DNA from 4 places in the Paenibacillus sp. FSL W8-0439 genome. Region 3 is predicted to be linked to each of the others. Evidence: riboswitches for the same ligand, from Rfam matches in the RefSeq annotation. Region 3 holds a riboswitch; each other region holds the start of a gene.
What was found. Region 3 has a riboswitch for cyclic di-AMP ahead of MKX36_RS00535 (C40 family peptidase). Riboswitches for the same ligand answer to the same signal wherever they lie in the genome.
Positions count from the first base shown of each region.

Region 1: another riboswitch for cyclic di-AMP. It lies ahead of MKX36_RS13320 (3D domain-containing protein); the one in region 3 lies ahead of MKX36_RS00535 (C40 family peptidase).
Region 2: another riboswitch for cyclic di-AMP. It lies ahead of MKX36_RS19910 (TrkH family potassium uptake protein); the one in region 3 lies ahead of MKX36_RS00535 (C40 family peptidase).
Region 4: another riboswitch for cyclic di-AMP. It lies ahead of MKX36_RS00140 (3D domain-containing protein); the one in region 3 lies ahead of MKX36_RS00535 (C40 family peptidase).

Region 1 is NZ_JBBPAK010000001.1:3,135,148-3,137,349, forward strand. Features, by position in the region: gene MKX36_RS13315 (polysaccharide deacetylase family protein) at 1-188, shown strand, start outside; gene MKX36_RS13320 (3D domain-containing protein) at 388-1,056, opposite strand; cyclic di-AMP (ydaO/yuaA leader) riboswitch at 1,063-1,232, opposite strand; gene MKX36_RS13325 (amino acid ABC transporter ATP-binding protein) at 1,476-2,198, opposite strand; gene MKX36_RS13330 (ABC transporter substrate-binding protein/permease) at 2,185-2,202, opposite strand, start outside.
Region 2 is NZ_JBBPAK010000001.1:4,625,115-4,627,316, forward strand. Features, by position in the region: gene MKX36_RS19910 (TrkH family potassium uptake protein) at 1-982, opposite strand, end outside; cyclic di-AMP (ydaO/yuaA leader) riboswitch at 1,383-1,535, opposite strand; gene MKX36_RS19915 (CPBP family intramembrane glutamic endopeptidase) at 1,797-2,202, shown strand, end outside.
Region 3 is NZ_JBBPAK010000001.1:134,677-136,878, reverse strand. Features, by position in the region: gene MKX36_RS00545 (M1 family metallopeptidase) at 1-129, shown strand, start outside; gene MKX36_RS00540 (hypothetical protein) at 141-968, shown strand; cyclic di-AMP (ydaO/yuaA leader) riboswitch at 1,245-1,382, shown strand; gene MKX36_RS00535 (C40 family peptidase) at 1,388-1,888, shown strand; gene MKX36_RS00530 (GNAT family N-acetyltransferase) at 2,191-2,202, shown strand, end outside.
Region 4 is NZ_JBBPAK010000001.1:29,425-31,626, forward strand. Features, by position in the region: gene MKX36_RS00135 (TatD family hydrolase) at 1-390, shown strand, start outside; cyclic di-AMP (ydaO/yuaA leader) riboswitch at 591-870, shown strand; gene MKX36_RS00140 (3D domain-containing protein) at 1,142-2,202, shown strand, end outside.

The DNA of each region.
Region 1 (2,202 bases), 3.0 Mb from region 3:
AGATTCAGCGTAACGTGATCCCGGCTACCAGACCTGGCTCCATTATTTTAATGCATGCAGGTGGAGGTCAAAGTTCCAACTTGCAAGGTACTGTCCAAGCTTTGCCGGGTCTAATCCACTCTTTAAAAGCTAAGGGCTACAAGTTTGTCACAGTCCCCCGGCTACTTCACACATCGGAACGAAAATAACAGTATGTCTAAGCCTCGTATATACCAACAACGTAAAAAGGCTGCCTTGACGAGCAGAATGCTTCTGCTTGTAAGACAGCCTTTTTTAGCGATAAACGACCGTACTGATAAGAAGTCGTCCCAGTTATATGTTGTGTGCTATAATATTAAGTTTACATAATATATATTATGTTTAATGAAATCAAATATATGCACAATGCTATTTATCAATAACGTACAGTTTCACATTTTGGAAGCCGAAGTCGTTCACGAATGATTTGTTGCCAGGGATAAAGATATCAATCCGCTTTCCGGTAATAGCGCTGCCCTGATCACGGGCAACGGCTACAAAAGAATGGTCTGGCAAGCCGGGATGGGAATAGCCTGTAACTAGCACCTTTGTTCCCATAGGAATGACTTTCGGGTCTACTGCAATTGTACCCAGTTTAAGCGGATTACCGTAGTAATCGACTGCACCCCATTTGCCATTTTCATCAGCTGCGGCTGAATATGCTGTTGCTTTAACATCAACAACTTTACTGTAATTGAATGTTTTGCCCCATGCTTCAATTGTTGGCCTCTCATTCGCTGGTGCTTTCTCCGTAAGAAGCTGTGGTTTCGAATCCGAAGCCGTCTTCACACTTTTTTCGTCTGGCACTTTAATTTGTAGACCTGCATATATGTTGTTGGACGCAATATCCGGGTTAGCCTTCGTCAAGTCATCTACCGATACCCCATAACGTTGAGCAAGCAAAAAGAAAGTATCGCCTTCTTTGGCAGTATGAAGCGAAGCAGCATTTGCTACTCCTGCTGTCTGTGCCAATCCTGCAATCGCTGCGGCAAGCACCGCAAATTTCATGGTTTTTCCAATATGTTTTAAGTGTTTCAAAGATATGTACCTCCTCTGTTATGCCTGCGAAGTTAGCTGTCGGATTCGGACTCAGGAGAAGCCCTATGCTTGTGCAATTCACCCCTAGGCATATTCCACAACATCTATATGACGCATTGGAATAATTGCCGTTGTTACGTCCCCCGCACTTCCCATGGTTTGAGCCCAGCACCTGAGTAATTGTTATCATTGCTGCTGCCCCGGTAAGTTTTGGCTTACTGCATAATATCACAATTTTGTAACCTTATCTGCATGAAAATGTTGGGAACCTTGAACATCATACTATATCCATTACAATTTTGTCATCAAAAATCGGTTTTTTGTTACGAAAATATGGAGATATGGTGACAAAAGGAGAAAAGCCCTCCGTGAAATATCATCACGAGAGGGCTTTGTCAATAATTCATAAAAGCATTTTCTTACAGCACTTTAGCCAGAAAATCACGGGTACGATCATGGCTTGGAGTTCCGAAAACTTGCTCCGGCGTACCTTGCTCTATAATTTGACCGTTGTCCATAAAGATGATTCGGTCTCCTACCTCACGAGCAAAGCCCATTTCATGCGTCACGATCACCATCGTCATGCCGCCTTCAGCGAGCTTCTTCATCACATCCAGAACCTCTCCAACCATTTCAGGGTCCAGGGCAGAGGTAGGTTCATCAAACAGCATTACGTGCGGCTGCATGGCGAGAGCACGTGCTATCGCTATACGTTGCTTTTGACCGCCAGATAACTGGTTCGGGTAGGTATTCTTCTTATCCTCAAGACCCACGGTCCGCAGGAGCTCCAACGCAATTTTCTCCGCTTCTTTCCCCGATTGCTTCTTCACCTGCGTTGGTGCAAGCGTCAGATTCTGCAGTATTGTTTTATGCGGAAACAGATTAAAATGTTGGAAAACCATCCCCATCTTCTCCCGAGTCGCATTAATATTATGACCACGGGCCGTAATCGGCTCACCCTCAAACAAGATTTCCCCTTCTGTTGGCTGTTCCAACAGATTCATACAACGCAAAAACGTACTTTTCCCCGAACCACTCGGGCCGATAATGACGACTACTTCACCTTTGGCGATATCTATATCAATGCCTTTTAAAATTTCATTCTTACCGAATGATTTACGCAGTTGTTTAACGGTGATCACTGGC
Region 2 (2,202 bases), 4.5 Mb from region 3:
AAAACACCGCTCCAATGAGCAGAGCAAATGTAGTGGTCTTAATCCCGCCTCCAGTGGAGCCAGGCGAAGCCCCAATAAACATGAGTATGATGATAAAAAACTGCGTAGCCTGCCGCAAGCCTGCAATGTCCAGCGTGTTGGCACCTGCGGTGCGAGGGGTAACGGACTGGAATAAAGAACCCAGCAGTTTACCACCCCAATCAAGCGAGCCAAGCGTCTTCGGATTCGTAAACTCAAATACAAAAATGACAAGCGTCCCGACGACAATCAGAGCAGCTGTCATGCTGAGTACCACCTTGGTATGCAAGGACAGTCTCTTACGCTTGCGATAATCTGCCAGGTCAGACATCACTACAAAACCAATACCACCCGAAATAATGAGAAACATGGCTGTAAAATTAACAATCGGATCATATACATAACCTGTCAGGCTGCGAAATTCACCGAACAAATCAAAACCAGCGTTATTAAACATGGAAATGGCATGCCAGATTCCAAAATAAATCGCCCTGCCTACAGGCATATCAAATGACCAGCGAATCGAAAAAATAGCTGCACATACGCCCTCAATCATCAGCGAGTACCATAGCACCTTGCGGATCAATCCGACAATTCCTTCGACAGAGGTCTGATTCATCGCTTCTTGCAAAATAAGGCGCTCCCGCAAGGAAATCCGACGCTTGAACACCAGCGCGATCAAGGTAGCCATAGTCATAAAGCCAAGTCCGCCAATCTGAATCAGCGCAACGATGACAATTTGACCAAAGGTTGTAAAAAAGAGCCCTGTATCCTTAACGACAAGCCCAGTTACACAGGTCGCGGAAGCGGCAGTAAACAAAGCGTCTATAAACGCAAGTGGTTTTCCTGTTGTATTAGAAATGGGCAGCATTAACAATAAACTACCTATTAGAATGATAATGGCAAAGCCTGCAACGAATATTTGCGGTGGAGAAAGCCGAAGCCAGCTTGCATTGGGATTCATTTATTCATCACTTCTCCTCCTTGGTGAACTATGAGCATGGAGATCGCTCAGCTCATAAAATCACCAATTCTTTTCAGTTTCTTTTATAAATCAGAAAAGTATCCGCAAAGCGGGATACTTTTGCCTTTCAATACTCACTACACTTTATACGTAACTACCTCATGGAACGTTTGATGACTTTAAGGCGGGCAGCAGCGAAGCGGTCCATTTGAATCTGGAGAAGCGATAGCGCTCGCCTTTGACTCTGAATTTTACCCTTATCAAGGTCTAGAAAATCAAAAAAAATTCAGTGGCAACAGCGATTGGAAGATCAAATGGAACGCGCAGCGTCCTTAACTCAGCAAACTTTTATTCACACTTATACACACAAAAAAAGACACCGGAAAACCGAGTGCCTGACTTGGTTCCTGCCCACAGCCTACGAGGTTAGCTGACGGATTCGGGCAGCACAGTATGCCCTATTTACACTTCCGATCCATCAGGATCGGCTGTAAAATTCACCCCAGTAACATGGTTCCCCCGTTTTCTCACAGAAATTCGGCTTAAATGTATGTCATTACCCATATATTTCATAGGCATTGCCTCAAGATTATAATCCTTCTCTATCCAGATCACAAAACCGATTTCGCCGAAAAAACGTGAAATTGGCTTTAATTTGCGATTGGACATCGCTTAATCACAGCTTATCTAATTTTATTAAAACTTTAAAGTGCTTTCACTCTGTTTTCATGAATATCGCTGGTCTGTTGGCGGGAACCTGTGCAGTATGATATCTTTAATGGATGTTCTTATTTACAGATTAAGGAGGAAACTCATGAATCCTATCGGGAAACCGGTCGTGCTCACGGCCAACTTCAAAAAATTAGGCTTGCTGGGCGGGGTTGGCCTGATTTGCTTTTTTATCTTTCAATTGCTTATTCCCTCGCTTAGCAATCCAAGTCCGGAATCATTGATGAATGCAAAGGTCATCAGCAAACAAGAAGCGATCGTACACGCCTTGGACTTTGCCCGTTCCGAGCTGGGCTATACGGAATCACAGCCAGAGAAGCCTGTCGTGACCTATCAGGCTGAAACAGATTTGTACGGTTATTTATCCAGAGAAAAACTGCTTCAAGCGTACGATCGTACATGGAAAAAAAATTATCCTTATGAAACCTTTCGGGTTGATTTGCCTGATTCCTCAGCGAAGGGCAAGCTGCAAATTCATGTGGATTTATCCA
Region 3 (2,202 bases):
ACTATTGCACTGGAGAACAAGCATATTAATAATAGCCTGAAAGCTGAATTGGATGAAAAACAACAAACCCGTTGGAGTGTAAGTGTAACCAAGCTGTTGGAGACACTGCTTGGAAGTCTGTCATGGTGAGGTGTCTATAGATGCGGACTGTTATAAAAGAAGGCTGGGCGCTGGTACGCATACGCTTTTATATCGTTATCATTTTATTTCTGTATCGTTTGCTGTGGGGAGTATTTCTCTATAGGCTGGTACAGTCTGCCGTTATCCCGCTGCTGCTACGTTATCCTGATCAGAGCCAAAACGAACTGGGAAAGACCTTGTTTTGGATGGAGGGACAGATCGCCTTGATGGACAGCCGGGAAGTACATGTGTACTTGTGGATATTACTAGGGGCGACCGTACTGCGCATACTAATCACTCCCTTCATTAGAGCTGGCATATATCAAAGCCTGCATACCGATGCGTCTGAACCGCAAAGCCTGTCCTTCTTCAAGGGGATGAAACGCCACGGTATGTCATCGCTATTGTATTACATCATCGAGTTGGGTTTGCTGCTGCTTCCCGCCTTTTGGGTGGTACCGAGACTCTATCCTATTGTAGTAGGAACGTTGCAATCTTCCTCTTACCTGCTACATTTGTTGCCCTATGCCATGGGGTGGATAGCTTACGGTTGGGTCATTCGGCAGTGCATCCTGTATATGCAGCTGGGCACTGTCAGTGGTCACACCATACTATCCTCCCTGCTCGCCTTCTTTCGCCAGCTTCTTCCGGCTGTTGGTGTATCCCTGTTGCTCGGTACTTGTGTGTTGCTAGTTTTCGGTCTATTTGGCACCGTGGCGATGATTTGGACCGGTATGTTGGCACTGATTCTCCAACAATCGTATCATTTTGTTACCAGTCTGGTCAGGCTGTGGCATATCAGTTCACAGTATCGGCTATGGCACATCGATATCTCCAGCAGAGGCTAACCCCTCACAATATCCTCTCTTCTGTATTTTCAGCTGTCGAAAAAACTTTTTTCTTTCCCGTGCAAACGGCACATAACTGAATACTGTTAACAGAATCTGTTCCTAGAGCGTTAGGAACAGATTTTTTTTGTAACTTTTTGCGATGAAACATTTGCCAAAGCCTGCTGTCTTTGTTACAATAATCGCAGTGAACTGATAGTAACAACTTTGTAATCTTTATTGTAACCTTTATCTTAAAAACATCGTTGTCGTGAATACTGCTCTCCAAGGTGCACATCTTAAGTTAAGCCTAATTCCTGGCACCTAGGAAGCGGGGGAACCAGTTTGGGTGAATTGATCTCGCAACAGAGTGGTCATAGGGGAACCTTCTACCGAATCCTTAAGCTAACCTCGCAGGCATTGGAAGGGGTATATTTTTTTTGAAGAAGAAGCTAACGATCGCAGCCATGGGTCTCGCCATTGCCTTTACATCTTTTACATTCGGTGGCAGCAGTGCATTTGCAGACTCTAAGATGGACCAGGTCATCCAAGATGCCAAAGGAACGAACTACAGAAGCGGAGGCACTACACTCGAGGGATTCGATTGCTCCGGCTTCACAATGTATGTATTCAACAAACTGGGAATTAAACTGCCGCATCAATCTGGATCACAATTCAAAATGGGTTCTTCTGTATCCCGCGATGAAATGAGACCAGGCGACCTGGTGTTCTTCAACACCACAGGAAGAGGCGTTTCCCATGTAGGTATCTTCGTAGGTGAAGGGAAATTCGCCCACTCCTCGACTTCACGTGGTGTAGTAGTTAGCTCACTGAACGAAAATTATTACGCTAACCGTTATGTCGGTGCAAAAAGAATTATGAGCACAGACGCTTACCATTCTGTAGCTTCAGATATTCCTGATGACGACAACGTAGAATAACTACCGCACAGCAAGCTAACCCTAGCCGCAATTTGATTCTGGCCGGAATCGAATTGCGGTTTTTTATGTCCACTACATCGCAATGATTATCATTACTGACGAACTGACACCTCAAAAGGTTTCAATTTTAGCGAACATCGTCGGTTTTACCGTCACCGCTGGGGGAGCATATGAGCAGTAAATCCTTCTTATTGAATGTATACCCGACTTAGGTAAGAAATAAACACGCTTGCCATTCTCCTACAACTTGTCTACAATCTGTGGTTAATGATTGAAGTACCTGCATAAGGAGGAATGGAAAAGTGCCGGCCTCA
Region 4 (2,202 bases), 110 kb from region 3:
ATCCATAACCGGGATGCGCATGAAGATATTGTGAGAATTTTACGTGAGGAAAAGGCGAGCGAGATTGGCGGAGTTATGCACTCCTTTTCTGGGAGCTGGGAGACCGCTAAAATGGTGCTGGATATGGGCTTTCACCTTTCCTTTGGCGGGCCCATAACGTTCAAAAATGCCAAGCAGCCAAAAGAGGTACTGGCCCAGGTTCCGCTGGATCGTCTGCTGATTGAAACGGACGCGCCATACTTGACGCCTCATCCGTTTCGCGGGAAGCGAAATGAGTCGGCCCATGTGAGATTGGTGGCAGAGGCAGCTGCCCAAATTAAGGGAATTAGAGTGGAGGAATTGGTATCCATTACGACCCAAAATGCTTTGGAACGATTTGACATTCAGTGAAAAAGCGAAGAAATCAATCAAAATAAAGAGATAGACGGAGCTAATTATGATTTTGTTGCAGGAAACTCAAGAATATTACAATTTTTTAACCGAATATTTTAAAAAATGTACTTGAAACCTGCTTTACAACATGCATGTAAACAGGATATCATCTTTTCAGTGAATTGTTGTTGAGTGTAAACATCAACAAATCATTTCATGAACCAGTCTCGCTGAGTCCCTTTTGCAGGGAACGGGGGAACCGATATGGCTTACAGTACGTCCGGCGTATGTGCAAGAGAGAATGTCTCTTCAGCAGCCGGCTCAACCGAAATTCATTTCCCGAATGGGATGAACAGGTAGAGAAGCCGTATTTCGATTTCTTTCTGGGTCTTCGGGGTGAATGTGAAGGCGACCGCCATGAGCGGTTGACCTAAGCTAGGGCGACTCTCTACGTCCGAACCCGACAGCTAACCCCGTAAGCGTAACAAGAGAGAAGCCATCTCGTGCATGAGTTTTCCCGCATATTCACACATGTCGGAAGCCACGAAAGAGCTCTCTAGTCTCTTTCTTTGGCTTTTTTTGTTGTGAATAAAAGAAAATCTGTCATCATACTGTGGTTAAACAGGGGAGGACAGCATGCCGCGAAGACGGGTACATGGTGCAGGACAGTCGCAGTACGGGCTTGTCTTGTAGAAAATCTGTTATAGTCACGTCAACGATCAACTATGTCTTACTCCAGACGGCGGGCTATGTAAGGAGGACGGAGGAAATGGGCATTTTCCGAAAAGAGGAGACCCATGAGTCACGCTCATCCAGCATGTCTTACGTATTACGTTGGAAGCAAGAGAATGTGCGCCAGGCTGCTTTGGTTGCTATTTTTCTAATCGCACTAACGATTATGATTTCAATTCTGATGTACACGCAATCTAAAAAACAAGTCTTTTTTGTCATCGATGGTAAGGCATCTGCGGTAGAAACCCGGGAATCCAAGCTCCAAGATTTGCTCAATGAGCATTCTATTTCACTTCAGCCGCATGATACAATTTCCATGCCGCTAAATGGGGCAGTACAGGATGGGGATCGCGTAGTCATTAAACGTGCCAATCAGGTTAAAGTATCCTCAGGCAATAAGACGAAAAAGCTGTACACAACAGAAAATACAGTAGAGGGTGCCATTCGCACTTCGGGCTATAAATTATCATCAACGGATAAAGTTTACCCTGCGTTGGATGCCTCTGTTTCAGCTAACATGGACATAAAAATCGTCCGTGTGAAGAAACAGCAGGTCGAACAGAAAAAACAAGTGCCTTATCAGGTCATCAAAACGGCAGATCCAAGTCTCTATAAAGGCGATAATCGAGTCATTCAAAGTGGCAAATCGGGTGTGGTAGTCCAGCATGTTCAAAAAGTATACCATGATGGAAAGTTGGTATCCAAACAGCTGGTCAACAAGGAAGTCGCACAGAATCGTGTGGATAAGGTAATTGCGGTAGGAACGAAGAAGAAACCGGTCGTTCTAGCTGCTTCCATCGGCCCTAAAGATGCGGTTAAGGCTACAAAGGTTAGTTCGGGCAGTGCTGTCCGTAAAGCAGGTATTAATTTTAATTATAGAAAAGTTTTACAAAATGTCTCCATGACGGCGTATTCCGCACAGGAGCCAGGTATCGGTACACGTACCGCCTCCGGCACGCGTGTCACGGAAGGACGCACCATCGCTGTCGATCCGAGTGTAATCCCAATCGGGTGGTGGGTGTATATTGAAGGGGTGGGCTTCCGCCGTGCGGAGGATACCGGTGGCGCGATTAAAGGCCACAAAATCGATGTGTATTA